Regions from separate parts of the Nonomuraea sp. CX421 genome, predicted to be linked through region 3. Evidence: riboswitches for the same ligand, from Rfam matches in the RefSeq annotation. Region 3 holds a riboswitch; each other region holds the start of a gene.

Region 1 (4,866 bases), on a different contig from region 3:
TAGGGGCGGTCATCGCGGCGGAGCCGGGGATGCGGGTGGCGGCCGTCGGCTCGCGCGACCTCGGCCGGGCACGCGCGCTGGCCGCGGCACTGGGCGCCGAGTCGGCCCACGGCTCGTACGCCGCGCTGTGCGCCGATCCCGCCGTGGACGCCGTCTACGTGGCGACGCCGCACGCCCAGCACCTGGAGGTGGCCGAGGCCGCGATCGCCGCGGGCAAGGCGGTGCTGTGCGAGAAGCCCCTGGCCGCCTCGCTCGCCGACGCCGAGCGGATGGTGCGGCTGGCCCGCGAGGCCGGCGTCTTCCTGATGGAGGCCATGTGGATGCGGTTCAACCCGCTAATCCAGCGGCTGGCGGCCGATCCGCGCTTCGGTGACCTGCGCTCCGTGCACGCCAGCTTCGGATTCGCTTCGCCGTATGACCCGCTGCATCGGCTCTGGGCTCCGGAACTCGGCGGCGGGGCACTGCTCGACCTCGGGATCTACCCGTTCGGGCTGGCTCAGCTGCTCCTGGGGACACCGCCGGAGCTGCGGATGACGGGGTCGCTGGCGCCGTCGGGCGTGGACGCGGAGGCGGCGGGCGTGCTCCTCTACCCGGGCGGCAGGCGGGCGCTGGTGGAGGTCTCGTTACTGGGTGCCCTGCCCAACAGCGCGTACGTGGTCGGCACCGGGATGCGGGCCGACATCGAGGCGCCGTTCTGGGCGCCGCGACGGATGACCCTGAGCGGGCCGTCGATCGAATCGGAGACGTACGAGCTCGCTCCCGAGGACAACGGATACGCCGGCGAGGTGCGCGAGGTGCGCGACGCGCTGGCCGCCGGGCGGACCGAGAGCGCGATCATGCCCCTTGACGAGAGCCTCGCCATGATGGGGCTGCTCGCGGCGGCTCGCCGACAACTTTCCTGACCAGGGCAGTTACCCACCTTGTCATCCCCTTGCCCGCTGTATTACCTTATGGGGCATTCGCGGCATACGTCCGTTTTATCGGTTCGTTGCCGTTCCATCGACAAGAACATCGCAGGATCTACCTGCGACCGCTGAATCCGCCTCTCGCGGAACCGGGGACCCAGGTCTCATTGGGGTGAATCGGCACATCGTGCCGTAGGGCAGCTTCCACGTCCGAACCCGTCAGCTAACTCGGTAAGCGGTATGGAAGCGAGGAGTCCCCCACCGATGGCCGTCAGTCGTCTTTCCCATACCCTCAGGCGCCACGCCGCCCGCGCCGCCCTGGGCGTCACCCTCACCGCCACCGCGGCCTTCGGCGTCGTCGCCCCCGCCTCCGCCGACACCCCCCAGCACGCGGGCGCCGGCGCGGAGACCCCGGCCAAGGCCGACGTGGTCAGCGTGACGGCGGATCAGGTGCTCGCCCTGGCCAGGTCCCAGATCGGCATCTCGGAGAACGCCTACGGGGGAGGCACCAAGTTCCAGAAGTGGTACGCCGACTCGCAGCGCGCCGCCGAGACGATCGCCCGTGACGGCGGCAACCGGGCCGCCTACCTCAACGCCGCCTGGTGCGCGATGTTCGTCTCCTGGGTCGGCGAGAACGCCGGCGCCCGGTCCCAGATCGGCTGGGACGCCTACACCGTGACGCACGCCCAGTGGTTCGCCGACCAGGGCCGCTGGGGCACCACCCCTGAGCCCGGCGCCGTCGTCTTCTTCGCCTGGAGCGGCAGCAAGAGCATCGGCTCGATCAACCACGTCGGCTTCGTCGTCAAGGACAACGGCAACGGCACGCTGACCACCATCGAGGGCAACACCGGCAACGGCAAGGTCGAGGAGCGGGTCCGGCCCAAGTGGCAGGTCGTCGGCTACGGCTACCCGTCGTACGCGGCCTGACCCTCCTTTCCGCCTCCCCCTTCCGGCGAGCGCGCCCCACTCCCCCTCGGGCGCGCGCTCGCCGCTTCTCCGGAACAATCCTGGCGAGACGTGTCGATTCGCGGGCACGGAGTTCGACGCGTTGGTGAGCGCGGGGTCCGGCCGGGGCCCCGGCAACGGACGAAGGAGGTCGGCGTCGTGAAGTTCATGATCGTTGGCAGGGGCAACGAGGAGACCGAGGCCGGCGTCATGCCCAGCCAGGAGCTGGTGGACGCGATGACCGAGTACAACGAGTCGCTGGTCAAGGCCGGGGTCCTGCTGGCCGCCGAGGGGCTCTACCCCAGCTCGCACGGTGCCCGCATCGCCTACAGCGGGGGCAGGGCGACCGTGCTCGACGGGCCGTTCACCGAGGCGAAGGAGCTCATCGCCGGCTTCTGGCTGATCCAGGTCAAGTCGCGCGAGGAGGCCCTTGAATGGGCGATGCGGGTCCCCGTCCCGGGCGGGCACGAGGGCGTTGGCCTGCACGTGTGGCAGGTGTTCGACCCGACCGACCTGCCGCCGGAGTCGATGTCGCCCGAGACCGCCGAGCGCGAGCGCGCCCTGCGCGGGTCCCTGGAGGGCCACGAAGGCGCTTGATCCCGTCGCCCCGCCACGCCTGGCCGGTGGCGGGCCCGCGGGCCGTCTCGAGATCGCGGCCCGGCACGAGATTCCGGGCCGGCACGAGATTCCGGGCCGGACGGACGCGTCGCGGGCGCGGTTGCGGGCGGGCCCGGGGGCTGGTCTCATGGGCCGGTGACGGCTTCCGAGACCCATCAGGCGATCGAGGCGGTGTGGCGGATCGAGGCGGCCCGCCTCATCGCCGGGCTGGCCCGGATGATGCACGGCGACCTCGGCCTGGCCGAGGAGCTCGCGCAGGACGCGCTGGTCGCGGCGCTGGAGCAGTGGCCGGAGTCGGGCGTGCCGCGCAACCCGGGCGCCTGGCTCATGGCGGTGTCCAAGCGGCGCGCCGTCGACCTGCTGCGCCGCCAGGAGCGCTACGAGCGCAAGCTGGTCGAGCTCGGCCGCGACCTCGACGGCGAGGACGAGCTCCCCGATGTCGAGGAGATCGAGGACGACCTGCTCCGGCTGGTGTTCACCGCCTGCCATCCGGTGCTGTCGACCGAGGCACGGGTGGCGATGACGCTGCGGGTGCTCGGCGGGCTGACGACCGACGAGATCGCCCGGGCCTTCCTGGTGCCCGAGCCCACCGTGGCGCAGCGGATCGTGCGGGCCAAACGAACGCTGGCCGACCGGAAGGTCCCGTTCGAGGTGCCGCAGGGCGATGAGCTCGCGGGGCGGCTGGCCTCGGTGCTGGAGGTGATCTATCTCGTCTTCAACGAGGGCTACTCGGCCACCGCCGGCGGCGACTGGATGCGGCCCGCGCTGTGCGACGACGCGCTGCGGCTCGGCCGGGTGCTGGCCGGGCTGATGCCCCGGCAGGCCGAGGTGCACGGGCTGGTCGCGCTGATGGAGATCCAGGCGTCGCGGGCGCGGGCGCGCGTCGGGCCGTCCGGCGAGCCGATCCTGCTGATGGACCAGAACCGCGGGCTCTGGGACCGCCTGCTCATCGGCCGCGGGCTGGCCGCCCTCGACCGGGCCGAGGAGCTCGCCGGCCCGCGCGGCCCGTACACACTGCAGGCGGCCATCGCGGCCTGCCACGCCCGGGCGCTCACCCCCGAGGACACCGACTGGGAGCGCATCACCGCGCTGTACGACGAGCTGGCGCCGCTCGCGCGCTCGCCCGTCGTGGAGCTGAACCGGGCGGTCGCGCTCGCCATGGCCTACGGCCCGGCGGCCGGGCTGGACCTGGTCGACCAGATCGCCGGCGAGCCGTCGCTCAAGGGCTACCACCTGCTGCCGAGTGTGCGCGGCGACCTGCTGGCCCGGCTGGGGCGCTTGGCCGAGGCGAGAGCGGAGTTCGAGCGGGCGGCCTCGCTGACGCGCAACGAGCGCGAGCGCAGGCTGCTGCTCGACCGGGCCGGCGCCTGCTCCTAGGCAGTTGTCCGGGTTGGGCACAAACGGTGCCCATGGGATGGGAGCGCTCCCAGCAACCTTTTTGAGATGTTTCGCAGCTAGAGTCCGTTTTTATGGTGTCAAAACGCCTCATCGGTAACGGTTCCGTTTCGGGACGTTGACGCCCGGACGCCGTACAGGCACTCTTTGTGGGAGCGCTCCCAAAGATTTTCCCACCCGCGGTCGCAAGCCGCGACGCACCTCCCACAGCCACACCCAAGAGGGGTACGGAATGACGAACCACAAGCGTTTTGTAGTAGCCGGTGTCGCGCTCACCGCTCTGGCAGTCACCGCCGCGTGCGGCGGCGGCAGCTCCACTCCGGCCGCGTCACAGAGCAGCGCCGCGGCCGCCGAGCCGGTCACGATCAACGTGCACACCTTCGGCGGCGGCGAGAACTTCGGCTATGACGAAGCGGTCAAGAAGTGGAACGCCGAGCACCCGAACATCCAGATCAAGTACCAGAACCTGACCGACCGCTTCGAGGACGTCTACTTGCCGCAGCTCCTCCAGCGCCTCCAGGCGGGGGCAGGCGCGGGTGACGTGGTCGGCATCGACGAGGGCGCGATGGGCCTCATGGCCGCCCGCCCGCAGTTCTTCACCGACCTCGGCGAGTACGGCCTGCAGAGCCGCAAGGCCGACTTCCCCGCGGCCAAGTGGGAGTCGGGCGTCAACGCCGACGGCAAGCTGTTCGCGCTGGGCACCGACATCGGCGGCATGACCATGTGCTACCGCAAGGACCTGTTCAAGAAGGCCGGCCTGCCGACCGAGCGTGAGGAGGTCGGCAAGCTGTGGCCGGACTGGAACGCCTATCTGGAGGCGGGCAAGAAGTTCTCGGCCGCGGACACGGGCGCGAAGTGGATGGACGGGCCCAACACCATCTACAACGTGATCCTGTCGCAGGAGGCGCCGAAGAACGGCAACGTGTCCTACTTCGACAAGAGCAACAAACTGGTCATCGAGAGCAACCCGGCTGTCAAGACCGCCTTCGACTGGGTGCAGAAG
Region 2 (4,866 bases), on a different contig from region 3:
GAGCGGGAGCAGGAGCGGCTCGCACACCGCGTGGGATGGACAACCCCCGCACCCGACCATAGCGGCACAGAGACGCACTCGGCGTGTCAGGGGCACCAACGTCCGACATCAGGGACGCCCATAGCCTAATGGCAGTCTCTCCAGGCTCCTTACCGGATCAAGGGAAAACTTTGCGGAAAGGCCTCAGCCGAGGGCCCCGGCCGGGTCAACCAAGATCTTTGGCCACCCGGGTTCGTCCCAGCCTGTCGTGCGGACCGCGTTCGAGCGGTTTGTCCACCAGGATCAGCAACCCCACAGCGAACACGAAGATTCCGGCGAGCACATTGACCACCGGAATGCCCATCAGCATGACCGGCCCGGGATAGACCAGGGCGCGTTTCAGCAGGGCCCTGCGAGGAAGGTCGTCCGGCGTCACGTGAATCTTCATGATCGCCTTGCCGAACGTGCGACCGCGCGTGGAATGCGCGACCCAGTCATAGACCGTATATCCCAGACCTGCCAGTAACCAGGCGAACACCCCCGGCAGACGGCCGTCGAAGGCGTCCAAGACCCCGACAGTCCGGAAGGCGCCCCACAACGTAATGAACAGAATGTAATAGAAGACCCCGAAGACGAGGCCTTCAATGAGTCGGGCTACGAGTCGTTCCCACCATTCCGCGGGCTTCGCGCCCGCCGACGTCCCCGCCATAACCCCACCTCGCCCCATCGGCGATCCGGTCGACTCCCATATTGGTACGGGAGGTGCACGCAAAACAGAGGCCGGCCAGCGGCCGGCCTCTGTTGGCGTGGACGACGACTACTTGATCTTCACCACCACGGTGCCGGCCACCTTGTCGGCGAAGGTCTGCTGCAGCGGCTTGTCCCACAGCTGGGACGCGCCGTTCAGACCCACGGCGATCGCGGCGAGCAGACCCCCGAACGCCGGGACGAGGTTGAGGAGGTAGCCGCCCCACGTCACGCCGGCCCGCTTGAGGGCCACATCATTGGGGATGCCCTCCAGCGGCACCGGGCCGCCCACCTGGGCGATCTTGATGCCCATGACCATCTTGCCGACCGTCTGCCCCTTGGCCTTCGTCATGAAGAACTCGTAGGCGACGTAGAGGGCGGTCATGAGGATGGCCATCATGAGGCCGAACACGAAGGGCCCCATCAGGCCCGTCGTCTGGCCGGTGGTCCAGTTGTAGCTGGCGAGGAAGAGGCCTCCCAGGATCAGCGACAACACGGTCGAGATCACACCGAAGATGACACCGTCGATCAGCCTCGCCACCAACCGCTGCCACCACTCCGCGAGCGGCGCCGGCGCGCCCGGCGGCTGCACGCCCACCGGCTGGCCGTAACCGGGCTGACCGTAGCCCTGCTGGCCGTAACCGGGCTGACCGTAGCCCTGCTGCGGCTGGCCGTACTGCTGCTGGCCGTAACCGGGCTGGCCGTAGCCCTGCTGGGGCTGCGCGTAGCCGGGCTGCCCGCCGTACTGCTGCTGACCGTACTCCGGCTGGGAGGGCGGCTGCTGGCCGTACTGCTGCTGACCGTAACCGGGCTGCTGGCCGTACTGCTGACCCGAGGGCGGCTGCTGGCCGTAACCGGGCTGCGACTGCCCCTGCTGACCGTAGCCCTGCTGGCCCGAAGGCTGCTGCTGGCCGTACTCCGGCTGCTGGGCGTAACCAGGCTGGCCGTATTCGGGCTGCCCCTGCTGCTGGCCATAGCCCTGCTGACCGTATTCGGGCTGCTGGCCATAGCCCTGCTGACCGTATTCGGGCTGCTGGCCGTACTGCGACTGCTGGCCGTACTGGGGCTGCTGACCATAGCCGGGCTGGGACTGGCCCTGCTGACCGTAACCGGGCTGGGACTGACCTTGCTGACCGTAACCGGGCTGGGACTGGCTCTGCTGACCGTAACCCTGCTGGCCGTACTGGGGCTGCTGGCCGTAGCCGGGCTGCCCCTGCTGGCCATAGCCCTGCTGGCCGTAGTCGGCCTGCTGGCCGTACTGGGGCTGCTGACCATAGCCCGGCTGGGACTGGCCCTGCTGGCCGTACTGGGGCTGGCCCTGCTGCTGGCCGTAGTCGTCGGCACGGTAGCCGACGACCGTCACATCGGGGTCGGGCTCGCCATGGGGACGACCCTGGTACTGCTGTCCGTATTCAGGAGATCCAGGATTCTCGCCGGATTCGTCCTGAGGATACGGTGGCTGTCCTGTGCTCACCGTGTCACCTCGCTTCGAGTGCGCATGTGGCACGTGTCAGGACACATGCCTGTGTCGCCCAACGTATCGACATAGGTATCAACAATCACCTTTCGCCTTAGTCAAGATCCGAGTCACCTGATGTCAAGTGGAGCAGCATGCGGGTGTTGCCCAAGGTGTTCGGCTTGACATGTTCGAGATCAAGGAACTCCGCCACACCCTCGTCGTACGAGGCCAGGAGTTCGGCATAGACCTCAGGGGAGACAGGCGTGCCCTGGATGGGATGGAATCCGTGCCTGCCGAAGAAGTCGACTTCGAATGTGAGACAGAAGACCCGCTGCAGGCCGAGCTCTCGGGCCGTGCCCAGCAGCGCGGAGACGATGCGGTGACCGATCCCGAGCCCGCGGTGTTCGGGGTCCACGGCCACCGTGCGGATCTCGGCGAGGTCCTCCCAGAGCACGTGCAGCGCCCCGCAGCCGACGACCTCTCCTGACCGCTCGGCCACCCAGAACTCCTGGACGTCCTCGTACAGCGTGACCGTGGCCTTCCGCAGCAGGCGGGGCCCGGCGCCCGCGTAGGTGGCGACCAGGCGTCCGATGGTCCTGACATCGGCGGTGCGGGCACGGCGCACGAGAATGCCGGTGTCCTGGACCGTCACTTCGGTGGCCTGTTCCATGGCTCTCCAGAGTACAGATCGCATTACGGCTCGCCCGTAAATCTCTCCTCTTGCCCTTCTCCCGACATGTCACTCCCAGAAGGACAAGGCCAGCTCAAGCAGGGGCAAACGCGGCATAAAATCAGTCAGGGTCGCCTGGGCCCGACATCACCTTGTGACCCATCGGTGGCGCAATCTCAACCGAGTTGGCAGTTCTGGTTGAGCAAGAACCCAAGGTGCACTAATGTCCAGCGACGATGTCACCCATGCGATCGCCGCGTGGAGACGCGCCCAATCCCCCACGGGGGAGCCGGGGACCCGCCGGTGGCCGCCAACCACCACTGGGGTGAATCCGAGCGCGACGCTCGGTAGGGCTGCTCCGGCCCGAACCCGTCAGCTAACCCGGTAGGCGTCGATGAGAGGAGCTGGTCGGTGAAGCGCACGCGCGATCGCGGGAGGAAGATCGCGGGCGAGCACGCCCGCCCCCCGGAACATTCCGGGCCCCGCCGGTTCGCCGTCCTCGGCGCCGCCATCGCCGCGCTCGTCTTCGCCCTCCCCGCGGCTCCGGTCGCCGCCGATCCCACGCCATCCCTCAGCGAGCTGTCCAAGCAGGTCGAGGAGATGCACACGCGGATCGCGACGCTGACCGAGGAGTACAACGGCCAGCGCGAGAAGCTCAAGGCCGCCCAGAAGTCGGCCGCGGCCGCGAAGAAGACACTGGCCGCCAGCGAGACCGACCTGGCCACCAAGCGCGCCAAGGCCAGCCTGCTGGCCCAGAACGAGTACATGACCGGCGGCCTCGGCCGGGCCATGGCCCTGATCAGCTCCGACGACCCCGAGCGGTTCCTCGACCGCGCCGCCACCACCTACGCCCTGGAGCAGCAGCAGGGCGAACAGGTCAACCAGGTCAACCGGGCCAGGGCGACGGCCGAGCAGGCCAGGGACAGTGCGGCTTCGCGCATCGACGAGGTGCGGAAACTCGTCGACGACCTCGGCGGCAAGCGCGACAAGATCGTGACACTGGTCGCCAAGGTCGAGAGCAACCTGTTCAACCGCGCGCTCGGCGAGGCCGGCCGTCCCGGCACCCGCGCCGTGCGGGTCAACCTGCCGATCGCGGGCAGCGGCAAGGCCGCCGAGGCCGCCAGGTGGGCGCTGACGCAGCAGCTCAAGCCCTACGTCTGGGGCGCCGAGGGGCCGAGCGGCTACGACTGCTCCGGCCTGGTCATGGCCGCCTACCAGCGAGTCGGCATCTCGCTGCCGCACTACACGGGCAGCCAGTGGACCGCCGGCCGGCATGTCTCCAAAGAGGAGATGCGGCCGGGCGACCTGGTGTTCTTCTACAGCGACCTGCACCATGTCGGCATCTATCTCGGCGGCGGCATGATGGTCCACGCGCCCCGCACCGGCGACGTCGTGCGCATCGCGTCGATCGCCCGGCGGCCGTTCGCCGGCGCCGTACGCATTGCCGACTGAGCGCCTTCACCCAGGGCACCCGATCTCACGGCGAGGCTCCGGCGACCGGGCGCCGGTTCTCCGCTAGATCAGCTGGCGGCGCGCCGCCCAGGCCACGGCCTCGATCGCCGTGGCCACCCCGATGCGGTCGCAGATCCCTCGCAGCCTGCGGCGGACCGTACGGCCGCTGATATCCAGCCGTCTGCCGACCCGATCGACCGTGACTCCCTTGGCAAGCTCCGCCAGCAACGCTAAGTCGGCATGGCTCAGCTCAACACCCTCGGTGAGCACATCCATCGGGAGCCCTCCCCCCAACAGCGATTCTCCCCGAACCACCTGCTCGTCCCGCAGACGGTAAACGCATATCTGAAAGGTCGTCAAGCGCGATAATCCCTGCACTTGACCTATACATTGACATGATCCGTTATATATGAAGTACTCGTGATATGTCGCTACACTTCGGAGCGCGATGAGCGGCCACAGTGACCCTTACAGCTCGTCTACGAGCGCGACCGACCTCCTGGGTTTTGATCCGTTCGATCCGGAGTTTCTACGCGATCCCTACTCGCACTATCGGGAA
Region 3 (4,866 bases):
CGCCGGCCCGGGGAGTTCGCGGGGCGGCCGCCCGGCCCGCACCTCCTCGGTCAGCTCCGCGGCGGCCACCGGCACGGCCAGCCCCGCGTCGCGGTAGCCGACATAGTCGGCGAACCCCTCGTACAGCCAGGTGGGAAGCCCCTCGGTGCCCGCGACGAGGTGGGTGAGCTCGTGCGTCAGGACGACGTCGCGGCCGGTCGGGGTGAGCCGCGCGAAGTTCTCCGGCACCACGATCACCCGGCCCGCGTCCGCCACGGCCGCCAGCCCGTCCACCTCGGCGACCCCGGCCAGCCGCGCCGCCTCCCCGGCCGAGCCGGGCACCAGCACGACGGGACGCACCGGCTGGCCGAGCACCTCCGCGACCCGCGCGCCGGCCAGGTCGGCCCTGCGGGCCAGGTCTCCGAGCAGCTCGCGGTCGGCGCCGGGATGCCCGGCGACGACCGCCCGCACGCCGTGCGAGACGCGCGCGCCGGGCCAGATCCCGCGCGCCTCGGGCGGCAGGCCCTCGGACGGGGACATGACCGCCCCAGGGTGCGGACCGAACGGGCCGGCCGCGGACGGCAGCGCGAGGAGCAGCACGGCCGCCAGCACGGCTCGACGGCTCACCTGCGCGGACACGTTGACCGATGGTAGTCGGCCCGCGGGTTCTCGACCCTCCGGTCCCGGCCGGGCCCGCGTGGGCCGAGAATCATGCTAGTTTAGCTGCATGCACATGCAGTCATCTGTCTCAGACTCCGCGTCCATGGGCAGCCTCAGTTCGGCATGGTCCCAGGTCGCCGCGTTCACGTCGGCGGTGGATGCGAGTCTGGGCAAGTGGCTCCTGGACGCCCACAGGGTCGGGCTCACGGAGTACCGCGCGCTGACGCACCTCGCCCAGGCTCCCGACAAGGAGCTGCGCGTGAACGATCTCGCCCAGCGGGTCGGCTTGAACCAGAGCTCCGTCACACGCCTGGTGAGTCGCCTGGAGGCGAAGAACCTGACTCGCCGCGACATCTGCCCTGACGACGGGCGCGGGGTCTACGCGGTCATCACCGAGCAGGGAGAGGGCCTGGTCCGGGAGGTGCGCGGCCCTTACGAGGAGCGGGTTCGCGAACTCCTCGGCCACGTGGCGGCGCACTATCCGCAGCTCGACGCGAGCCGGCTCAGCCGCGCTCTGAGCGACCTCGGCAACCTGGTCGTCCCCTGACGATCCCCCGCGCCCGATCGCGGGGGCCGAATCACGCGTTCTCATATGCATGTACATGCAGGAATCTACCCGAAAGGAACACCCATGAGCTGGCTCTACCTGGGAGTCGCCGTGATCTTCGAGATCGCGGTGGCCCTCTCGGCAAGCAAGGCGAAGGGCTTCACCCACCTGTGGTGGACCGCCGCGACCCTGGTCAGCGGCGCGATCGCGACCTTCTTCCTCAGCCTGGCACTTCTCACCTTCGACGTCGGCGTCGGTTATGCCCTCTGGACCTCGGTGGCAGGCGTCGGGATCGTCGTCGTCGGCGCACTGCTGCTCGGCGAGCGTCTGAACGGGAGGAAGCTCCTCGGCATCCTCATCGTCATCGCCGGCGTCGTCGGACTGCAACTCAGTGGAGCGGCCTGATGAGCCATCCGGCGTCCCCACCGCGCACCACCCGCTCGCCCCACACTCCCGCATCACGAAAGGACTGACCCCCATGACCGCGACAGGCGCACAGCACGGTTCCAAGGCCGGTGCGTGGCTCGTGCTCCTGCTGGCCGGAGCATTCGAGGTCGGCTACGCGCTCAGCGTCGGAGGCAGCGCGGGATTCACCGTCCTGGGCTGGTCCGTCTCCGCCGTCGTGTTCTTCCTGCTGACGCTCTTCTGCCTCAGCGTCGCTCTCCGGAACATCGACGTCGGGATCGGCTACGCCGTCTGGGCGGGCATCGGCGCAGTCGGCGCCGCCGTCCTCGGCCCGGTGTTCTTCGACGAGTCACTCACTGTCACTCGAGCGTTCTGGCTGGCAGTGATCATCGCGGGGGTCGTCTGGCTGAAGCTCGCGGACAGCCCCGAGCCCGAGGCCGGGAAAGCCGCGTCCACGTCTGACGCGCGAACCGTGACCGACCGGTGACCCCAGGAGGTTCGCGGTCGCACCGCCGGCATTCACCCGAAGCCGGGTCTCCCTCCTGAGCGGCCGGGAGTCACTCGGCGGAGCGAATCCCAGCGGTCTGCCGCGAACGACAAGTCGGCGACAGACCGCTGAGATTCCGCCAGCTCCCATTCGGCCCTACAGGTCACAGACCGGGACGTACCGCCCCCACGAACGACGACTTGCGCCACCCGCTGACCTTCTCGACGCGTACCGTGAAGCCGGTCCTCGGCGAATGGATCATTTTGCCCTTGCCGACGTACATGCCCACGTGACCGAGCCCGCGGAAGAACATCAGGTCTCCTGGCTGGAGGTTCTTCCAGGAGACCTTCTTCTTGATGCGTGCGTACTGGCTGTTCGTCACGCGCGGGATCGTCACCCCGGCCTTCCTCCAGGCGTACTGGACGAGGCCGGAGCAGTCGAACGAACCGGGTCCGGTGGCGCCGTACCGGTACGGGTCACCGATCTGGTTCCTGGCCACGGCGACGGCCGTGCGGGCCTTCGCCTGCTGCCGTGCGGCCTTCGATCTCTTCGCGGTCTTACTCTTCGCGGTCTTGTTCTTCCCGGACGCGACGGTCACCGATCCGGCGTTGGTCCGCGCGGGCGCCGTGGTCCGCACCGTGGCGCCCGTCGTGGCCGTCGTGGCCGTCGCGGGGGAAAGGGCCGAGCCGCTCGCCGTCGCCACCTCGGCCTGAGCGGGGTGCACCAGGCCGCCGGCCGTCACGGTCATCGTGAGGGCCACGCCACTCAGGGCAAGGCGGGACAGACGGGGGTTTTGCGAGGTAGACAGGATTTCTCCTTGGATCTTCCACGAACGCCTACCGGGTTAGCTGACGGATTCGGGCCTGGAAGTCGCCCTACGGCGCGATGCGCGCCGATTCACCCCTGATCCACGAAGGATCGCTGGGTCCCCGGTTCCGTGCCTCCTGGCTGCACGGATTCGGCAGGTCACCGGCCTCGCGTTCGAGGCGGACGGCGACCGGCGGATCTTTGTCTCGACCACATCGGCGGACCGATGTCGGCGGGCGGCGAACATGGCGTGTTCGCCGCGACGCCAGAACCTACGCCGCTTTGTCACGAACAAGCAAAGGCAGAGTCAAGCTGTAAAGATCCGATAAAGGTGTCAGTAAGGTGATGAGCCCCTGTTTATCAGGGGGTTCTGTAATGAGAATGTGACCCTCCTCACACTTGACGAAACGCCTGTGTGTCAGGTCCCAAATGTCACTTCTGTCGCGCTGTCACCCTGAGCCCCACATGCTGGAGGGTCCCGGCCGCGATCCGCTCGCGCTCGATCCGCCACAGCTCTCCGGCGACCTCCTCGGCGCCGGAGACCAACCTGCCGCCGAGGTAGCGGGACAGGTACGGCTGACGCCGTACGTCGTCGATCCGGAAGCGCGCGGCGATCCCGGCGAGCATGGCGTCACCGCGCGCGTATCCCGCGTGGGCGGCCCGCCAGCGCCCGGCCGGGTCCGGGCAGGGCCCGCGCGGGAAGTCGGCGAGCCCGGCGGCGGCCAGCAGCGCGCCCGCGTCGTAGAACCAGGCGGCGTCCGCCGCGCCGGCCCGGTCCCAGGCGAACTCGTCCACCGCCAGGGTCCCGCCGGGGGCCAGCAGCGCGGCCGCCCGGTCGAGCACGGCCTCCAGCGGGCTCATGTGGTGCAGCGAAAGCGACAGGATGATCACGTCGAACGGGTCGTCCCGATGACTCGCCAGGTCGGCCCGCACGGCGGGCACCCCGGCCGACCGCGCCGCCGCGACGGCCTCGGCCGAGATGTCCAGGGCGGTGACCTCGTGCCCGTGCCGGGCCAGCGCGGCGGCCAGCCCGCCGTCGCCGCACCCGGCGTCGAGGATCCGGACGGGCCCACCGGGCAGCACCTCGTCCAGCCAGTCCAGTTGATGGTCGTCGATCGTCTCCATGTGCCGAGCATCCACCGGCCGAGGCATGCGCACTACTGCGGATTCGGCATGAAAGGCATAAGCTCCATGCATGCTTGACCTTTGGTCGCTCCGGGTGCTGCACGAGGTGGGCAGGCTCGGCTCCTTCTCGGCCGCGGCCGGGGAGCTCTCGATGACCCAGCCGGCCGTGTCGCGGCAGATCGCCACCCTGGAGCGGCGGGCGGGCGTGCGGCTGTTCGACCGGCTGCCGCGCGGGGTACGGCCCACCGACGCCGGGCGGGCGGCGCTCGACCAGGCGTCGGAGATCCTCGACGGGGTCACGCTGTTCGAGACCCGGCTGCGCGCCTTCGCCGAGGCGGGCGCGGGGCGGGTGCGGGTGTCGGCCTTCCCCAGCGCGGCCACCGCCTACGTGCCCGACCGCTTCCGCGCCTTCGCCGCGCTGCACCCGGGCGTCGAGCTCTCCCTGACGGTCCGGGGCGGCCCAGACGACCCGTACGCCGGACTGCTGGCCGGACAGGCCGACGTGGCGCTGCTGACGTCCTGGGACCCCGAGCCGGGGCCGGGCGTCGAGCTGGTGCCGCTGATGGAGGACGACCTGCACGTCGCGCTCGCCCGCACCCATCCGCTGGCCCGGGGCGAGCGCGTACGGCTGCGCGACCTGGCGGACGAGGCCTGGATCGACGGCACCCACCCCGACTGCCTGGGGCCCCTCTCGCAGCTCACCACCGCCCTGGGCGGCCCGCCACGGGTCAGCCACCTGTGCGACGACTGGAACGGCAGGCAGGGGCTGGTCGCGGCGGGCGTGGGGGTGATGCTCTACCCGTCGATCGCGGGCCGGGCGGCACTCCGCGCCGACATCCGCCTGCTGCGTCCCTCT
Region 4 (4,866 bases), on a different contig from region 3:
TGCAGGTCGCGGCGCTCGACGGCGGTCGAGTCGTCGGGGAGGGCCATGACCACGCGCGGCCGGGCGTACGGGTGCGCGTGCACCTTGCGCAGGAAGTGCTTGAGCATCCGCCGGGTGAAGTCGCGGTCGAACGTGCCCTGCCCCCAGACGGGCCGGATCAGCCGGGTCTCACCGTCCAGATCGTCGGCTTCCGCCCCGTACGCCACGATCTTTCCCGTACGAGGGTGATGCGCGACGAGCGAGGGCTCGTCGAGCACGATGCCCCTGCCCCGGGAGTAGATCCGCGTGCCGGCTGTGCCGAGATCCACCGCCAGGTCCTGGCCCATGAGACGGAACAGGCTCAACGCCACCTCAGTGGTCTAACCGGGATGAACCACACCTCAACGCCACATAAGGGAGATTCTTCGCGGGGCACGACCACGCAGCGTGCGTGCCGCATCGCGCGCTGGGCCCCTGTCCGGCGGGAGACGCGCGGTTCGCGTGGCCGGTTTCGCGTCACGGGCGTGACCATGCGAAGCTTTGATTTGTCCCCAACACCAGGAGGTCCTCATGGCGGAAACACCGGAGCCGGAAGTCAGCGAGACTCCCGAGGACGAGATGAAGCGCAAGTTCCGCGAGGCGCTGGAGCGCAAGCGCAACCAGCATGCCGACTCGGGCGCGGGTGGCAGGGGCGCCGACCAGTCCAAGATTCACGGGGCCCACGGTCCGGCTGCCAACAAGCGATCGTTCAGACGCAAGAGCGGTGGCTGAGACCTGACGTTTTCGGGGGGTACGGGACGCCGTGCCCCCCTTCTCTTTGCCGTCTCGGGTAGATCTTAGCCCGTTTCATGGGGCTTTCATTGCGTATGTCCGATTCCTGGGTTAGTCTTTTGGAGTTACCAGCTGGTGACTTGGTCGCTTCGTCCAGGAAGCGGCGGCCGGCTGGCGCCGAATCCCGCTCAGGCGGGAACCGGGGACCCACCTTTCTGGGGTGAATCCGGCACTCGTGCCGGTAGGGCATCTCCACGCCCGAACCCGTCAGCTAACCCGGTAGGCGAGATGGAGAGGACGACCCTATCGTGAAGCACCCCCGCACATCCCCACCTCGCGCAAAGGCGCAAGCCGACCACTGAGCGGCACTTCTCCGCAGACTTTCTCGCGCTCCCCGCGTAGCGCCCGCAGGCGTCCTTCGCCCGGCTACGCCTCCTGAGTGGAGTGCCGTTTCCCTGCTTCCTGAGGTAAAGGATCTACCACTTCATGGCCGTTCGCTTTGGTAAACGTACCCTCCCCCTGGTCACCGCCGCGGCGCTCACCGCGCTCGCCATCGGCACGGGCACGGCGCACGCCGACACCGGTGACGACGCGAAGGTCCTGCTCCAGGGGTCGACCACGGCTTCCTACTTCTGGGATGACTCCTCCGGCCGCGCCGGTGACACCGGTCTGCCCGCCAGTGGCAAGCCGATGCAGAAGAAGCTGGCCGCCAGCCCGAGCTGGCCGCTGCTGACCGAGGGCTATGTCGTCTACAAGGGCAAGAAGATGCCGTTCTTCGTGGGCGACCGGGGTCCCGGTAACCCGTCGAACAACGGCATCATGCTCGACCTGGACGCCAAGACGTTCGCCGACCTGACCGGTGGCACGTTCAACTCCCGCACGCTGGGCGTCGACGGCATCGGCGGCCAGGGCCACATCAAGGTCGACTACGTCATCACCAAGTGGGGCAAGGGTGTCGGCAAGAAGAACCACCCGGTCGCCTTCTCCACGGGCGCCTGGTCCCGGATCGACCGGAACCCGGCCCAGCCGCCGGAGATCCTGGCCGAGGAGAGCACCGAGCAGAAGAGCGCCCCAGGTTCGGCCGGCCGCCTGGTCGCCGCTCCCGAGCCGGACGCCGCTCCCGAGCCGGACGCCGCTCCCGAGCCGGACGTCGAGACCGCGGACACGGCAGGGATCCTGGCCCTGGTCGGCGGGCTGGCCACCGTGGGCGGCGTGGCCTACGCCGGCCGCGAGCACATCCGCTCGATCAAGAGCTGACGGGCTTTACCGGCCCCGACTAGAATGCCATTCTAGGTTCGTGACCATGCGTGCGGCCGTGAACGGCATCGAGATCGCGTACGAGAGCTTCGGTTCGCCCGGCGGGCGCCCACTGCTCCTGATCATGGGGCTGGGCGCCCAGCTCATCCACTGGGACGACGACCTGTGCGAGCTGCTGGCCGAGCAGGGCCACCACGTCGTCAGGTTCGACAACCGCGACGCCGGCCTGTCCACGCACTTCCACGACGAGGGCGTCCCCGACCTGGGGACGTCCTCGTCGTACGTGCTGGACGACATGGCCGACGACGCCGCCGGGCTGATGGACGCGCTCGGCTGGCCGGCCGCCCACGTGGTCGGCGCCTCGATGGGCGGTATGATCGCCCAGTCGCTGGCGATCCGCCACCCCGGGCGGGTGTCCAGCCTCACCTCCATCATGTCCACCCCCGGGCCTGGACTGGCCCAGCCCACGGCCGCGGCCGGCGCGGTGCTGTTCGCGCCGCCCGCTCCCGACCGTGAGACGGCGCTCGCCCGGGCGCTGGAGACCTGGACCGTGATCGGCTCGCCCGGCTACGAGCTGGACCGCGAGCGCCTCACCAGACTGACCGGCCTGGCCTTCGACCGGTGCTACGACCCGGCCGGGACGGCCCGGCAGCTGGCCGCGATCCTCGTCTCGCCCGACCGCACCGGGGCGCTGGCCGGGGTCGGTGTCCCCAGTCTGGTGATCCACGGCGAGGACGACCAGCTCGTCCCCTTGGCCGGCGGGCAGGCCACCGCCGCGGCGATCCCCGGCGCCACGCTACTGACCTACCCCGGCATGGGCCACGATCTGCCCAGGCCGCTGTGGCCGGACATCGTGGGCGCCATCGCCAAGCTGACCGCTGGCTAGACGTCCAGCTTCTCCTCGATGCCACGGAGCTGGTGGCGGGCCATCGCCAGATTGGCCCGCCCCCGGTCGAGGGCGAGGTAGAGGAACAGCCCCTTGCCGCCGCGCCCGCTGATCGGACGGATGATGTGATACTGGCCGCTGAGCGTGATGAGGATGTCCTCGATCGAGTCCTTGAGCCCGAGCGAGTCCATCGTGCGCAGCTTGGCCTTGACCACCTCGGTGTTGCCCGCGGCGGCGACCTGCAGATCCAGCTCCTTGGAGCCGCCGAGCGCGCCGAGCGCCATGCCGCTGCCGTGGTCGACGATCGCGGCCCCGAGCGAGCCGTCGATCGTCATCATCTCCTTCAGAGAGACGTCCATGCTGGCCATGTCTTCCTCCGTTCGTTGATGGTCGTCCGATCGGTCGTCCGATCGGTCATCGGATCCGTGCTGCGTGGCGGCCGACAGCGGCCGCCGTCTTACGGCCCTCCAGCCGGAGCAGCCCGACGTTCGTGCCGGGCCGTGCCAGGACTGTGAGGACGATCGTGGGGCCCGCGGTGTAGAACGCGGCGAACCCGGCCGCCCCTGAGACGAGCGTCTCCTCCAGGTCGCCCTTGCCGGACATGGCGAGCATGCGCCGGCTCATGGCGACCATCGCGGCGGTCAGCGCGGCCGTCTGGTCGCCGTTGTCGCCCTCGAGATCGCAGGCGACCGCGAGCCCGTCCACCGTGCACGCGACGCTGCCGTTGATGTCGGGGGTGCGCTCGCGCAGGAGGACCATCTCCTTGAGCACCTCGTCGCGCAGCTCCACCGGCGGCCTCCTTCTCAGTGCGGGCAACCTCATGGCGGTCAGTGGGGGGAACCTCATGCCAGTTCCTCCAGGGCCTTCTTCAGGCGCAGCAGCAGGGCCAGGTCTGTGGGGTCCGCCGTCACGGCCGGCCCGAGGGGTGGCCCCGTCGAGCCGCCGGTGGACGGCGCCTTGACCGCCTGCCGGGACCGCTTCGGCAGCCGGGGGTCCTCGGCCGGCGCGGGTTCCTCACGCGGGACCAGCAGCCCGGCCGCCGCCAGCCTGCGCACGGCCAGCAGGATCGAGTAGCCGGACCTGCCCAGTTGCCTGGCCAGGTCGAGCGGCGTCGCCTTGTGGTCGGCCCGGGCGACGACCTCCCACTCGACCCTGCCGAGAGTGACGCCCTGCCCGGTGAGCCAGGGCGCCGGCCGTACCGGAGCGGTGTCCACCTCGGCGGACGGCCAGATCCGCGCGAGCTGCGCGCGGCGGCGCGCGCACTCGCGCAGCAGCCCCGACACCTCGAAGTACCAGCGCCCGCCCAGCCAGTGCCGTTCGCCGGGGCGGAACTTCGGCCGGGTCCCGCCGACCGGCAGCAGGAAGAACGCGGCGTCCAGGACGGCGCCCAGCACGCAGTACTGCAGCTCGCCGAGCGTGAGAACACCCTCCGCGAGCAGCCGCTCGCAGCCGCCGTCGGCCTGCATCCCGCGCAGGGTCGCCTCGGTCGAGCGGCCGCGCGCGGTGAGCAGCCGCTCGACTCCGGGCGTCTGGACGCACTCCATGTACGTCACCCGCCCCTCGTCGAGGAAGACCGTTCCGGCGCGGCCGACGAGCAGGGCGCCGGTGGAGCGTTCGCGGGCGAGGCCCGCCAGCAGCGTGTCGAGGGGGGCCATGGGTCAGGTCAGCAGGCTGCTGGAGATGGCCCGCAGGCGGTGGCGCGCGAGCGCCAGGTTCGACCGTTCCAGGTCGAGGCGGACGTAGATGACCAGCGGTCCCTCGAAGGCCGTCTCCATCAGCCTGAGCAGGTGGTGGCCCTGGTCGGTGGTGACGAGCATGTCGTCGATGCGCACCGTGTCGCCGGGACACGAGCGGGCCAGCCCGTCCACGGTCGCGCGGAGCGTCTCGGTCAGGGCGGCGGCCGAGCCCTCGGTGTCGACGCCCTGCGGCGAGCCGCTGACCGCCACCGCCATGCCGCTCGTCTGGTCCAGCAG

What was found. Region 3 has a riboswitch for cyclic di-AMP ahead of AC5L3X_RS21315 (C40 family peptidase). Riboswitches for the same ligand answer to the same signal wherever they lie in the genome.
Region 1: linked by a shared signal. The riboswitch ahead of AC5L3X_RS25620 (CHAP domain-containing protein) and the one ahead of AC5L3X_RS21315 (C40 family peptidase) in region 3 are both predicted to bind cyclic di-AMP.
Region 2: linked by a shared signal. The riboswitch ahead of AC5L3X_RS02330 (C40 family peptidase) and the one ahead of AC5L3X_RS21315 (C40 family peptidase) in region 3 are both predicted to bind cyclic di-AMP.
Region 4: linked by a shared signal. The riboswitch ahead of AC5L3X_RS04605 (hypothetical protein) and the one ahead of AC5L3X_RS21315 (C40 family peptidase) in region 3 are both predicted to bind cyclic di-AMP.

What each region holds. Positions count from the first base shown of each region.
Region 1 covers NZ_JCADBK010000015.1:154,185-159,050, reverse strand. Annotated here, with positions in the region: gene AC5L3X_RS25625 (Gfo/Idh/MocA family protein) at 1-902, shown strand, start outside; cyclic di-AMP (ydaO/yuaA leader) riboswitch at 1,022-1,158, shown strand; gene AC5L3X_RS25620 (CHAP domain-containing protein) at 1,170-1,832, shown strand; gene AC5L3X_RS25615 (YciI family protein) at 2,019-2,447, shown strand; gene AC5L3X_RS25610 (RNA polymerase sigma factor) at 2,604-3,845, shown strand; gene AC5L3X_RS25605 (ABC transporter substrate-binding protein) at 4,096-4,866, shown strand, end outside.
Region 2 covers NZ_JCADBK010000001.1:496,907-501,772, forward strand. Annotated here, with positions in the region: gene AC5L3X_RS02315 (RDD family protein) at 206-688, opposite strand; gene AC5L3X_RS02320 (RDD family protein) at 797-2,200, opposite strand; gene AC5L3X_RS02325 (amino-acid N-acetyltransferase) at 2,298-2,855, opposite strand; cyclic di-AMP (ydaO/yuaA leader) riboswitch at 3,113-3,261, shown strand; gene AC5L3X_RS02330 (C40 family peptidase) at 3,267-4,307, shown strand; gene AC5L3X_RS02335 (LuxR C-terminal-related transcriptional regulator) at 4,371-4,583, opposite strand.
Region 3 covers NZ_JCADBK010000011.1:142,824-147,689, reverse strand. Annotated here, with positions in the region: gene AC5L3X_RS21335 (gluzincin family metallopeptidase) at 1-618, opposite strand, end outside; gene AC5L3X_RS21330 (MarR family winged helix-turn-helix transcriptional regulator) at 743-1,186, shown strand; gene AC5L3X_RS21325 (DMT family transporter) at 1,232-1,591, shown strand; gene AC5L3X_RS21320 (DMT family transporter) at 1,665-2,078, shown strand; gene AC5L3X_RS21315 (C40 family peptidase) at 2,242-2,838, opposite strand; cyclic di-AMP (ydaO/yuaA leader) riboswitch at 2,897-3,052, opposite strand; gene AC5L3X_RS21310 (class I SAM-dependent methyltransferase) at 3,318-4,010, opposite strand; gene AC5L3X_RS21305 (LysR family transcriptional regulator) at 4,081-4,866, shown strand, end outside.
Region 4 covers NZ_JCADBK010000002.1:332,719-337,584, reverse strand. Annotated here, with positions in the region: gene AC5L3X_RS04615 (rod shape-determining protein) at 1-344, opposite strand, end outside; gene AC5L3X_RS04610 (DUF5302 domain-containing protein) at 550-750, shown strand; cyclic di-AMP (ydaO/yuaA leader) riboswitch at 916-1,051, shown strand; gene AC5L3X_RS04605 (hypothetical protein) at 1,237-2,007, shown strand; gene AC5L3X_RS04600 (alpha/beta fold hydrolase) at 2,054-2,893, shown strand; gene AC5L3X_RS04595 (hypothetical protein) at 2,890-3,261, opposite strand; gene AC5L3X_RS04590 (roadblock/LC7 domain-containing protein) at 3,308-3,739, opposite strand; gene AC5L3X_RS04585 (transcriptional regulator) at 3,736-4,548, opposite strand; gene AC5L3X_RS04580 (roadblock/LC7 domain-containing protein) at 4,552-4,866, opposite strand, start outside.